DNA from 3 places in the Nonomuraea sp. B12E4 genome. Region 1 is predicted to be linked to each of the others. Evidence: riboswitches for the same ligand, from Rfam matches in the RefSeq annotation. Region 1 holds a riboswitch; each other region holds the start of a gene.

What was found. Region 1 has a riboswitch for S-adenosylmethionine ahead of thrC (threonine synthase). Riboswitches for the same ligand answer to the same signal wherever they lie in the genome.
Region 2: linked by a shared signal. The riboswitch ahead of ABGB18_RS36030 (aminotransferase class V-fold PLP-dependent enzyme) and the one ahead of thrC (threonine synthase) in region 1 are both predicted to bind S-adenosylmethionine.
Region 3: linked by a shared signal. The riboswitch ahead of ABGB18_RS43770 (GNAT family protein) and the one ahead of thrC (threonine synthase) in region 1 are both predicted to bind S-adenosylmethionine.

Annotation. Positions count from the first base shown of each region.
Region 1 covers NZ_JBDPME010000024.1:107,047-111,130, reverse strand. The annotation lists gene ABGB18_RS37625 (trehalose-6-phosphate synthase) at 1-924, opposite strand, end outside; gene ABGB18_RS37620 (RNA polymerase sigma factor) at 956-1,510, shown strand; SAM riboswitch class I at 1,590-1,731, shown strand; gene thrC (threonine synthase) at 1,745-2,977, shown strand; gene ABGB18_RS37610 (MoaD/ThiS family protein) at 3,002-3,277, shown strand; gene ABGB18_RS37605 (cold-shock protein) at 3,530-3,730, shown strand; gene groL (chaperonin GroEL) at 4,084-4,084, shown strand, end outside.
Region 2 covers NZ_JBDPME010000022.1:78,278-82,361, reverse strand. The annotation lists gene ABGB18_RS36040 (cytochrome P450) at 1-807, opposite strand, end outside; gene ABGB18_RS36035 (TerC family protein) at 807-1,571, opposite strand; SAM riboswitch class IV at 1,683-1,798, shown strand; gene ABGB18_RS36030 (aminotransferase class V-fold PLP-dependent enzyme) at 1,885-3,141, shown strand; gene ABGB18_RS36025 (DoxX family protein) at 3,212-3,859, opposite strand; gene ABGB18_RS36020 (NADH-quinone oxidoreductase subunit D) at 3,982-4,084, shown strand, end outside.
Region 3 covers NZ_JBDPME010000036.1:39,716-43,799, forward strand. The annotation lists gene ABGB18_RS43765 (FAD-dependent monooxygenase) at 1-851, shown strand, start outside; gene ABGB18_RS43770 (GNAT family protein) at 932-1,564, opposite strand; SAM riboswitch class I at 1,574-1,659, opposite strand; gene ABGB18_RS43775 (DUF664 domain-containing protein) at 1,768-2,757, opposite strand; gene ABGB18_RS43780 (Glu/Leu/Phe/Val dehydrogenase dimerization domain-containing protein) at 2,813-3,865, opposite strand; gene ABGB18_RS43785 (Lrp/AsnC family transcriptional regulator) at 3,979-4,084, shown strand, end outside.

The DNA of each region.
Region 1 (4,084 bases):
CGCGGCGAGGAACTCGCGGTAGGCCACCAGGCCGCGCACGATGTTCTTCGACAGCTCGGTGCGGTCGATGCGGACGATCAGGTGGCGGTCGCCCACCTGCTCCCTGAGCGCGGTCATGTGCGACTCGACGTCGGGCTCGCAGGCCCGCTGCCAGAGCGCCTCGCCGTCCACGCCGAGGCTGTGCACCCCGATGCGGGTCGTCCTGCCCTCGTGCGTGACGCTGCGGCCGACGCGGTCCACCTCCGCGCCCAGCAACGACTCGCAGCAGTCCATGAACGCCCGCGCCCACCTGTCGGCCAGGAACCCGGCGTGATCGGCGCCCAGGATGCCCTCCAGGACCTCCCCGACCACCTCGTCGGGCAGCAGGGAGAAGTATTCGGGCGGCGCCCACGGGGTGTGGCTGAAGTGGGCGACGCGCAGGTCGGGCCGTTCGGCGCGGAGCATCGCCGGGGTCAGGGTCAGGTGGTAGTCCTGCACCATCACCCGGGCGCCGTGCCCGGCGTTCTCGGCCAGCGCCAGCGCGAACGCGCCGTTGTAGTCGCGGTAGGACTCCCACTCGCGCTCGAACCTCGTGCCGAAGTTGGGCGAGTTGGGGATGTCGTAGAGCAGGTGGTTGACGAACCACAGGGTGGAATTGGCCACAGCGTTGTAGGCGCGGTGGAAGGTGGCCGGCGGGATGTCGAGCATCCGCACCGGGCCCGTGTCGTAGCCGGCCTGGTCGATCCGGCCGCCGGGAGCCAGGCGTACGGCGCTGCGGTCGCCGTCGGACAGCGCGGCGCACACCCACAGCACGCCGTCGTCCTTGGCCACTCCCGACAGCCCGGACACCAGGCCGCCACCCCCGCGTTTCATGGTCAGCTCGCCGTCGTCGGAGACGGTGAAGGAGACGGGCCCTCTGTTGGAGGCCAGCAGAATGCTGTTCATCTAGGCTCCCTTCGACCATAGGATCCCAGCTATGGCGCTTGATGAGCTAACCGAGGAACTCGCCCGCTCCGCCGCCGCCGGGGACCACCGTGCGCTTGGCGAGCTGCTGGCGCGGATCGAGCCTGATGTGATGCGTCACTGCGCCCGGATTCTGCCCTATCACCAGGACGCGGAGGAGGCCTCGCAGGACACTCTGCTGGCCGTGGCGCGCAACATCGGGCGGTTCGAGGGGCGGGCCAGGTTCAGCACCTGGCTGCACATCGTGACGGCCAACTGCGCGCGGACCACCTACCGCTCGCTCAAACGCAGGGCGGCCGAGCAGAGCTCGGACGAGCTGCCGATGCAGAAGCCGGACGTGCGCCGGGTCAGCGTCATCGCGGGGTCACGGCTCGACCTGCTGGATGCCATGGAGGCGTTGGAGGCCGACAAGCCCGATCTGGCGCAGGCGCTGGTGTTGCGTGACATCGTCCAGCTCGACTACAACGAAGTGGCTGAACAGCTCAAGATTCCGCTGGGCACTGCGAAGTCGCGCATTCACCAGGCGCGCAAATATGTGCAGGGAGTGCTGGGCGAAGACTATCGCTGAGACCACCCGTCTCATCTATTGAGACGGGTGGATGTTTCGGCCACTTGGGCGGGTAGAGTCCATTTCGACAACTGAATATTGCTCATCCAGAGGGGTGGAGGGACCGGCCCTGCGAAGCCCCGGCAACCCTCCCGGTTCTGAGGCTCGCGACCTGGCGAGGCCGACCGGGACAGGTGCCAATTCCGGTCTGCGGTCAAGGTGGCCGCGGGCGAAGATGAGGGAAGGCCTCGCTTCATGTCGCTTGACTTTGGTCCTGCTGTCGGTCTGTCCTGCCGCGAGTGCGGCAAGGGTTATCCGCTGGGTCCGAGCTTCGCCTGTCAGGAGTGTTTCGGGCCGCTCGAAGCCGCCTATTCGTTCGGTGAAGTCACCCGCGCGGACATCGAGTCCGGCCCTGCCAACATCTGGCGTTACCGGTCGCTGCTGCCGGTCCCGGCCGACGTCATGAGTAAGCCCAACATGAACCCCGGCTGGACCAAACTTGTCAAGGCGGACCACCTCGCCCGGGCGCTCGGCCTTCGGTCCCTGCACGTGAAGGACGACTCGGGCAATCCCACCCACTCCTTTAAGGACCGGGTGGTCGCCATGGCGGTCGAGGCGGCCCGCAATTTCGGTTTCCACACCCTCTCCTGCTCCTCGACCGGCAACCTCGCCGGCGCGGTCACGGCCGCGGCGGCCCGGGCCGGGCTGGAGGCGTGCGTGTTCATCCCGGCCAACCTCGAACAGGCCAAGATCGCCATGGCCCGGGTGTTCGGCGGCAGATTGATCGGGATCGACGGCAACTACGACGACGTCAGCAGGTTCTGCTCGGAGCTGATCGGTGACCCGATGGGCGACAAGTGGGGCTTCGTCAACGTCAACCTGCGGCCCTACTACGCCGAGGGCTCCAAGACGCTCGCATACGAGATCGCCGAGCAGCTCGGGTGGCGGCTGCCCGAGCAGATCATCATCCCGATCGCCTCCGGTTCGCAGCTCACGAAGATCGACAAGGGCTTCAAGGAGCTGGTGGCGCTGGGGCTGGTCGAGGACACGCCGTACAAGATCTTCGGGGCGCAGGCGGCCGGGTGCTCGCCGGTGTCGAGCGCGTACAAGGCCGGGCACGACGTCGTCCGGCCGGTCAAGCCCGACACCATCGCCAAGTCCCTGGCCATCGGCAACCCGGCCGACGGGCCCTACGTGCTGGACATCGCCCGGCGCACCGGCGGGGGCGTCGAGGACGTCACCGACGCCGAGATCGTGGCGGCGATCAAGCTGCTGGCCGCGACCGAGGGCGTCTTCGCCGAGACCGCGGGCGGCGTGACGGTGGGCGTGCTGAAGAAGCTCGTCGAGACGGGACAGCTCGATCCCGAGGCCGAGACCGTGGTGCTCAACACCGGTGACGGGCTCAAGACGCTGGACGCGATCAGCGACGACGCCCAGCCCACCGCCGTGATCCGGCCCTCTCTCGACGCGTTCCGCGCGGCTGTCTGACAATCAGGAAAGGCGAACTTAAACATGAGCGTTTCTGTGCGGATTCCGACGATTCTGCGCACCTACACCGGCGGCAACGCGGAGGTGAGTGGTGAGGGCGCGACTCTTCGTGACGTCCTTGCCAAGCTCGACTCCGACTACCCGGGGATCGGCGCGAGAATTCTGGATGAATCGGGCAAGATTCGTCGTTTTGTCAACGTATACGTGGGGGAAGAGGACGTCCGATTTGCCGAAGGGCTCGACACTCCTGCCCCTGAGGGCACACAGATCTCAATCATCCCCGCCGTAGCCGGCGGCTGAGTGCCGAACACCCGAACACGTCCACCCTAGAAGGCGCCCCTAGCGGGCGCCTTCTGCTTTTCCTGGTCAATTCAAGGTTGAACCACCTTGTCCGCGAAGAAATACGTAGTTTGCGGATTGACTCTGTTGCCGAACCCCGTGCCACAGGTATGGTCGAGGGCGATCGTCTGGCTTGATTTCCGTTAAGTCGCACGATTACAGGTCTCGCGGAGGAATGGGCGAGATCTGGGAGCCCAGTAAGAGGAGTCGGAAGTGGCGCAGGGCACCGTCAAGTGGTTCAACGCGGACAAGGGCTACGGCTTCATCGCGGTAGACGGTGGTAAGGATGTATTTGTCCATTACTCAGCGATCCTGATGGACGGGTACCGATCTCTCGAACAGGGGCAGCGCGTCGAGTTCGAGATCACGCAGGGCCAGAAGGGGCCGCAGGCGGAGTCCGTCCGGGCGGTCTGAATCACCTCACTGGTATGCACCGGCCGGGATCGCACGGCAGCGCAGTCCGTGTGAGCCTGCCACACAACCTTTCGTCGACTTGGGGTCCGGCGGGTCGCATCCAGCGGCCCGCCGGAGTTACTTGGCGGTAGGGCCGGCTTGGGGACTGACCTGGGGCTGCATGCCCGTCAGGTGGGTGCTCGCTTGCACTCGGCAGGGTAGAGTGCTAAACAGTTCGTTGGCACTCTGTGCAGCAGAGTGCCAACACTCGGATCGAGACGATGGGGTCTGCCGAACGGAGATGCTGACCCATGCCGTCGCGGGCGTCGGCTCGGTCCACGACAAGCCACCCTGCATCTGGGAGGTCTAGCCTTA
Region 2 (4,084 bases), on a different contig from region 1:
CAGCGAGCGGTCCGCGCGCAGGCGGGCGAGCTCGTCGGGGTTCCTGAACAGCGCCCACCAGCCGTTGCCCGTCACGTTCACGGTGGCCTCGTGGCCGGCGTTCAGCAGGAGCACGCACGTGCCGACCAGCTCGTCGTCGGTGAGCTCGGTGATCCCGGCCAGCGCGCTGATCAGGTCGTCGCCCGGGTTTCGCCGGCGGTCATGGGCCAGGGAGCGCAGATAGCCGGCGAACTCCGACGCCGCGCGTACCGCGGTGTGCTGGGCCGTGGGGGTGGGGTTGAGCTCGTACATGCCGCAGATGTCGGCCGACCAGGGGCGCAGCAGGTGGCGGTCCTGGCCGGGGATGCCGAGCATCTCCGCGATCACCGTCACCGGGAGCGGCTCGGCGACCTCCGCGATCAGGTCGCCGCCGCCCTTCTCCACGAACGCCTCCACCAGATCCCCGGCGACGGCGCGCACACGGGGGCGCAGGGATTCGACCATGCGCGGCGTGAACGCCTTGGAGACCAGCCGGCGCAGCCTGGTGTGCACCGGCGGCTCGACGTCCAGCATGCCCGCCCTGATCACTCGCCAGAAGGGCTCCTGGAACTCCGGCTCCGGCGGCCGGCCGAACTCCTCGTGGGTTGCCACGTGCAGGTAGGACCGGCCCAGGCGGCGGTCCCGGAGCAGGGAGTTCACGTCGGCGTGCCGGGAGACGAGCCACTGGCCCGTCGGCTCGAAGTAGCTGACGGGCGCCTGGCGTCTCAGCTCGTCATAGACCCGGTACGGATGGGCCACGAATTCCGGGTCCCAGGGATCGAAAAGCACTAGTTCATATTAGGAGCGGCCCCTTCTTCCGGAGCGTCCTTCTCGACCGGCTTGGCGTGCCTGCCGCGCATCCGGATGTTCAGCAGCTCCACGACGACCGAGAACGCCATCGCGAAATAGATGTAGCCCTTGGGGATGTGCTGGTCGAAGCCCTCGGCGACGAGCACCATGCCGATCAGCACCAGGAACGCCAGGGCCAGCATCTTGACGCTCGGGTGCTTGTCCACGAACCTGCTGATCGGCCCGGAGGCGAACAACATCACCAGCACCGCCACCACGACCGCCGCGATCATCACGCCGAGCTCGTCCACCATGCCGACGGCGGTGATGACCGAGTCGAGCGAGAACACGATGTCGAGCAGCATGATCTGCACGATCACGGAGGTGAAGGAGACGCCGGCGCCCTTCCTGCCGTCCTTGTCGTGCGGGGCGTCCATGCTGTGACTGATCTCCGTGACGCTCTTGGCCAGCAGGAACAGGCCGCCGAGCAGCAGGATCAGGTCTCGCCCCGAGATGTCCTGGCCTAAGACGGTGAACAGCGGCGCGGTCAGGCGTACCACCCAGGTCAGTCCGAGCAGCAGGATCAGGCGGCTGATGAGGGCCGCGGCGAGGCCCAGCACGCGAGCCCTGTCCCGCTGTTCGGGCGGGAGTTTCCCCGCCAGGATGGAGATGAAGATGATGTTGTCGATCCCGAGAACGATCTCCAGGGCGACGAGGGTGAAGAAGCCGATCCAGATCTGGGGGTCGGCCACCCAGTCCAACATCCGCGCACCTCCATGGCTCGTGATGGGTTTCCCGGTAGCAACGAGCAGACGGCCGCATAAGTTCGCGGGCTTGCGATAAACGGCCGGTTGTCGGTTATAGTGCGTTTCGTAGGTCATGAGTGCCAGCGACAAGCCCCGGCTAGCTGGCCGGCAACCCTCGCGTCCGCGGCGGGGTGCCCCGGGTGAAGACCTGGTCCGCCACGGGGTGTGGCGGGCAAGCGCGGGCTCCGGGGCTGCTCCAGGGGTCCGATGACCCCCGAGGAGATATGCCGTGCCCACGCTGACGATCTTCGATTCCGCCCCGGCCGAGACCCTGACGCAGGCCCCCACCTCCGCCGACCGCCCGCTCCCCGCGGTGCTGGGCGCCGACCTGGAGGTGCCGGTCAAGGGCGGGAGGCTGGTCGGCTACGCCAACCTGGACTACGCCGCCAGCGCCCCCTGTCTGGAGCCGGTGAACGCCGCCGTCGCCGCCGCGCTCCCGGCCTACTCCAGCGTGCACCGCGGTGCGGGCTACGCCTCCCAGCTCACCACCGCCAGGTACGAGCAGGCGCGCCACACGGTCAGGGCGTTCGTCGGCGCCCGGCCGGAGGACGCCGTGATCTTCACCCGCAACACCACCGACGCCACGAACCTACTGGCCCGCTGCCTGCCCGCGGGCACGACCGCCGTGGTGTTCGACACCGAGCATCACGCCTCGTTGCTGCCCTGGCAGCGGTCCGTACGGCTGGCGCCGCCCGTCCTGCCCGGCTCGGCCGTACGCGCCGCCGACGAGGCGCTGGCCGGGATCGACGGGCCCAAGCTGCTCGTGGTGACCGCCGCCTCCAACGTCACCGGCGAGCTGTGGCCCATCGCCGCCCTGGCCCACATCGCACACCGGCACGGGGCCCGGATCCTGGTGGACGCGGCGCAGCTCGTACCGCATCGGCGGCTCAACCTGACGGCGCTCGACCTGGACTACGTGGTCTTCTCCGGGCACAAGCTGTACGCGCCCTTCGGCACCGGGGCGCTGATCGGCCGGCGCGACTGGCTGGCCGACGGGGAGCCGTACCTGAAGGGCGGCGGCGCGGTGCGCTCGGTGGGGGACGCCGCCGGGGGCGAGGTGGACTGGCACGACGATCCGGAGCCGCGGCACGAGGCGGGCACCCCGAACGTGCTGGGCGCCATCGCGCTGGCCGCCGCCTGCGACGCGCTCAGCGCCACCGGCTGGACCGCGCTGGTGCGCGAGGAGGAGCGGCTGATCGAGCGGCTGCGGGCCGGGCTGGCCGGCATCGAGGGGGTACGCGAGCTGTCGCTGTGGGGGGAGGACCACCCGCGCGTGGGCATCGTGTCGTTCACCTTGGCCGGCCGCTCCGCCCGCGAGGTGGCCGAGATCCTCTCCAGCGAGTACGGCATCGGCGTGCGTGACGGGAAGTTCTGCGCGCATCCGTTCGTCCGGCACCTGCTGGACACCACCACCGGGGGCTGTGAGGACGGCACGGCCTCGGCGATACGCGCCTCGATCGGCCTCGGTACCACGCAGGAGCACGTGGACCGGTTGATCGAGGCCCTGCGGGACCTGGCCGCGCGCTGACGGTTCGGCGCGATCGAGGCGCCGGGCGTCAACGGTTCGGCCCGGTCGAGGCGCCGGAGCCGGCCGGGCGTCAGCGGTTCGGCGGCTTGCGGTGCTCCGGCGGCTCGTCGGCGATCAGGGCGTCGATGTCGCGCATGTCCTGGTCGTTGAGCCTGCGGGAGCCCGGCGTGGCCGGCTGCCTGGGCACGCGGGGCGGCTCCGCGGGCTCCGTGGCGGCGGGCGTCGTCGGACCGCCGGTCTGGGTGGGTTCGACCTGGCGGACCGGAGCGTGGGCGGCGAGTTCCTCCTCGGCGACGCGCCGCTCCGCCCGCCGGCGGAAGATCGCGTTGAACAGCCCGTCGAGCCCCAGCCGGCCCCCGCCCAGGGCCAGGAACAGCAGGCTGAGCGCGCCGAGCGCGCCCGGGAGCTCCCACCCGTTCTCGGCGGTCAGCACCCGGTCGGCCTGGTGCACGAAGGTGATCGCGGCGAGCATGCCGATGAGCAGCAGCAACGCCACCGGGCGTACCAGCAGGCCGAGGATCAGCAGGAGGCCGCCGATGGTCTCGATGACGGTGGTGTACCCGGCTGCGAGTTCGGGCGCCGGGACACCCATCTCCCTGAACTGCATGGCCGTGGCGCCGAAGCCGCCCCGCCACTTCTGCCAGCCGTGGGCCACGAAGATCACGCCGGTCCCCACTCTCGCGATCAATGCGACGGCATCGAAAAGAACTCTCTTCATGGCGTTTTCTCCCCCCGTTACCGATATTCCTCCCCATGTCCAGCTTCAGGATGCGTTGCCGTACTATCTCTTGACCCTCCCCCACGCTGGATCATCAACCGGGACGGTGGCAGCATTGCCGTATGACGGAACGTGTGGTCGGGATCGGCGCGGGCGCGAAAGAGCTGGCCACCGAGGACATGATCCTCAACATCGGCCCCCAGCACCCCTCCACGCACGGCGTGC
Region 3 (4,084 bases), on a different contig from region 1:
CGCTGTCCAGCGGCCGCCTCGACAGCGACGACGTCGAGTTGCTCCGCGACGACCTGAGCCGCTTGATCCACGACAGGACCAGGTCCGACGTCGAGTACGTGTTCGGCGACTCGATCACCTCGCTCGCCCAGGACGAACATGGCGTGCGGGTCACCTTCGAGCGGGCGGCCGCACGCGACTTCGACCTCGTGGTCGGCGCGGACGGCCTGCACTCCAACGTCCGCCGCCTGGTGTTCGGGCCCGAGCGGGAGTTCGTGCACCACCTCGGGACGTACCTGTCTATCTTTTCCACGGACAACTACCTGGGCCTGGAGAACTGGCAGGTCTGGTTCAACGACGGGGACACGGGCGGGGCGGTCTATCCGGTGCGGGACAACGCCGAGCTCCGCGTCAACCTCGGCTTCAATGCCGAGGAACCCGTCGCGTACGACCACCGTGACGTCGAGGCGCAGAAGCGGCTGGTCGCCGGGCGTTGCGCGGGCGCGCGCTGGGAGGTGCCCCGGCTGCTCAAGGCGATGTGGGACGCGCCCGACTTCTATTTCGACTCCATGGCCCAGGTCCGCATGGAGCGCTGGTCGGCCGGCCGGGTGACGCTGCTCGGCGACGCCGGCTACTGCGCCTCACCGCTGTCCGGCCAGGGCACGAGCCTGGCGCTGGTGGGCGCGTACGTCCTGGCCGCCGAACTGGCCCGGTCCGGGCACGAGACCGCGTTCGCCGCCTACGAGGAGCGCATGCGGCCGTGGGTCGAGCTCAACCAGGCGCTCGTGAAGCACAACCGCGACCACGCAGGGCAGTCCCCCGCCGGCGAGAGCCCGCTGGACCACGTGAAGAACGCGATCGAGCTCCCCTGAGCGGCCCGGCCGAGGGGCTCAGGGGGCGGATCTCCCACGGATCGGATGACAATCCTCATGTGACCCCGCTGATCGCGACGTCACGCCGGCCGGTCGTGGCCCGGCACGGGCAGGCGCTCGGTCAGAGCGTGCTTGACCGCGTGCCATTCCGGGGCGATCACCGAGTACATCGCCGAGTCGCGCAGGTGGTCCTCCTCCACCGGCGCCCATGACATCGACCAGTTGCGCAGCACGCCCTCGAAGGTGGCGCCCAGCGCCTCGATGGCGCGCCGTGACCGCTGGTTGCGGGCGTCGGTCTTGAGGTCGACCCGGGCCACGTCGAGCGTTTCGAAGGCGTGCGTCATCAGCAGCAGCTTGGCCTCGGCGTTGATGCCCGAACCCTGTGCGGACGCGCCGAGCCAGGTGAACCCGATCTCGATGGCACGCAGCGCGCGGCGGCCCGGCCAGGTGCGCGGGTCCCAGAACGCCGTGCACCCCACCGCCCGCCCGTCCGACCTGCGGACCTGCGCGAACGGGATGAGCCCCTGCTCCACCCGGTCGAACTGGGCCTTCAGGTAGTCGGCGACCTCGTGGCCGCGGGGCACGAGCGTGAAGGCGTAGCTGGCGCGGTCCTCCTCCGCGGCCAGGGCCAGGTCGGGCGCATGCCCGAGGGACAACGGCTCCAGCCGCACCAGGGAACCCTCAAGCGGGGGGACATCGAACCATGGGCGCATGACGAAGGCTCCTCATCGTTCCTGGCATTGGCACCTTGCGGGGCAGGTTGCCGGACCGTCTTGGGGCCAGGTCCCTCGGGTCCTCTGGATGAAATCTCATTGAGCATGGCGTGGCACACACGCGGCGGTCAAGAAACGCCGCGGGTATGTCCTCGCGCTTCTCGCAGGGCCCTTCTCACAGGGCCCTGCGCACAGGGCCCTTCTCACAGGCCGACCGCGCCGTCGATGCGTTCGCGGAGCAGGTCGGCGTGGCCGTTGTGCCGGGCGTACTCCTCGATCAGGTGGATGAGCACCCAGCGCAGCGAGACCGTCCCGCGCCAGTCGTCGTGACCTTCGACGTCCAGGTCAGGTGCGCCGGCCGTGAACGCCTGGGCGAACGTCACCTCTCCCCGCCACGCCTCCCAGGCCGCCGCGACGGCCTCCGGGTCGGGCGCCGCGCCGTCGAAGTCCCCGTCGGGGTCCGTGGCCGAGGAGAACAGCGGCGGCGCGTCCTGGCCGGCCAGCACGCGCCGGAACCAGCGGCGTTCCACGTCGGCGAGGTGGCGGACCAGCCCCAGCAGCGAGAGGGTGGAGGGCTCCACCGACCGGCGGGCCAGCTCCGATTCCAGACCCGAGCACTTCAGCTCCAGCGTCGAACGCTGAGCCCGCAGGATCTCCGTGAGCATCGGCCGCTCGTCGCCGGTGGCGGGGGTGCTGAACCGGCGGTCGCCGGCCGCGGGCCATATTTCGGCTCGCCTCTGCCCCTCGCCCGGGGAGGCGGAGTCCCGTGGCTCGGCCTCCGGCGGGTGCAGGGGAAACCGCTTGGTCAGCGCCGTGACCCGGTTACGCGGGCCGAACACCGCGACGGCGACGAAGTCGATCTCCTCGCCCGGGGTCGCGGCCAGCGCGGCGAGATAGTCGTCGTAGTCGCGCGCCTGCCGGGCCACCTCGTTGAAGCCCACGGTGACCACGTCTTCTCGGGCGCGTGCCTTGGCGTACAGGCCGCGCAACTGCTCGGGGGTGGCGCTCAGGACCGGCACCGGATGCGGGTTCAGCCCGGCGTGCAGGCCGCCCGAGGCGTCCTTGGCATCGGGCGCCGGCGGGACGGGCAGCCGGCCGCCCATGCTGAGCCCGAGCACGGCCGCGGCGTTCACGGCCCAGGCGGCGGGCAGATCGGCACTGATGACGAGAACCAGTTTCGTGGGTAATGCCATGGGATGCGCACTCCAACCGTGGTGGGTCCGGGACGATACCGGGCAGGCGAGAGCCTCATCCCTCAGCGGGGACGAGCCCGGCGGCCGCGCGGATGCGGCGCTGCGCCATCTCGTGTCCCGCTTGGGCGAGAGTGACGTGGAGGTCATCCGCGGTCCGCAGGAGTTCGGTGACGGTGCCTTCGATGGCCTGGACTCGGGCGAGGGCCTCGTCGGGGGTGGCGTGGTGCACCTCGGTGGTGATCGCGTGGACGGCCCCGCCCGCGCTGGCGACGTGGTCCGGGATCCACAGGATGCCTCGCTGGTGCAGCAGTTCGGCGGTCTCGGGGGTGTCGAGCTGGTTGTTGGCGGGGCCGACGACGGCACGGCAGTGCAGTTGCCCCACCACCTGCGTGGTGAGCAGGCCGCCGAGGGCTGCGGGGACCAGGATGTCCACGTCCGTGGAGACGATCTCTTCTGGGCTGCTCCAGGCGGCGCCGAGCTCATCGGCGATCTTCATCTTGGCGGGGTCGATGTCGGTGACGGTCAGGTGGGCCCCCTCGGCGGCCAGCAGGCGGGCGAGGTGTTCCCCGACGTGGCCCAGCCCGATCAGACCCAGGCGCAGACCTTTGAGGTCGCTCTCGCCGTACAGGCGCCGGCTGACGGCACGCAGCGCGGCGAGCGTCCCATGGGCGGTGTGCGGGGATGAGTCGCCGCTGCCACCCAGGTGCTTCGGTTTGCAGAACACGTGCGGGGTGACTTCCCCGATCACCGCCATGTCGGCCGGGGAGGTCCCCACATCCGGGCCGACCGTGTACGTCCCGCCGAGCGAGTCGATCTGGTCGGCGACGTCATGCAGGACGTCGCGGCGCCGGGCCGGGTCGAGCCACGTGCCCGGCGGCAGGGCCACGACGGTCTTCCCACCGCCGCTGGCCAGGCCGGTGACCGCGAATTTGAGGGTCATCGCGGCCGACAGGCGAAGGGCGTCGGTCAGGCCGTCGCGCCAGTCGGGGTAGTGCCACAGCCGCAGCCCGCCCGCGGCCGGACCCAGCGCCGTGGAGTGCAGGGCGATGATGACCGGCAGGCCGGAGCGCGGGCCTCGCCGGATGAGGATCTGTTCATGGTCGAGCATGGGAACGCCCTTTCTGTCGCGCCTGGCCGACGATAGCCGAGCGTTCCGGGCATCTGCCGCGCAGCAGGGCCCCATACCGAACGATTGGCCGAAATACCTCTACGATTCCGTACGTGGATGAACTTGATTCGGAGATCGTGCGGCTTCTCCAGACAGATGCGCGGCAGTCCAACCGCGAGCTCGCCCGGAAGCTCGGCGTGGCCCCCTCGACCTGCCTGG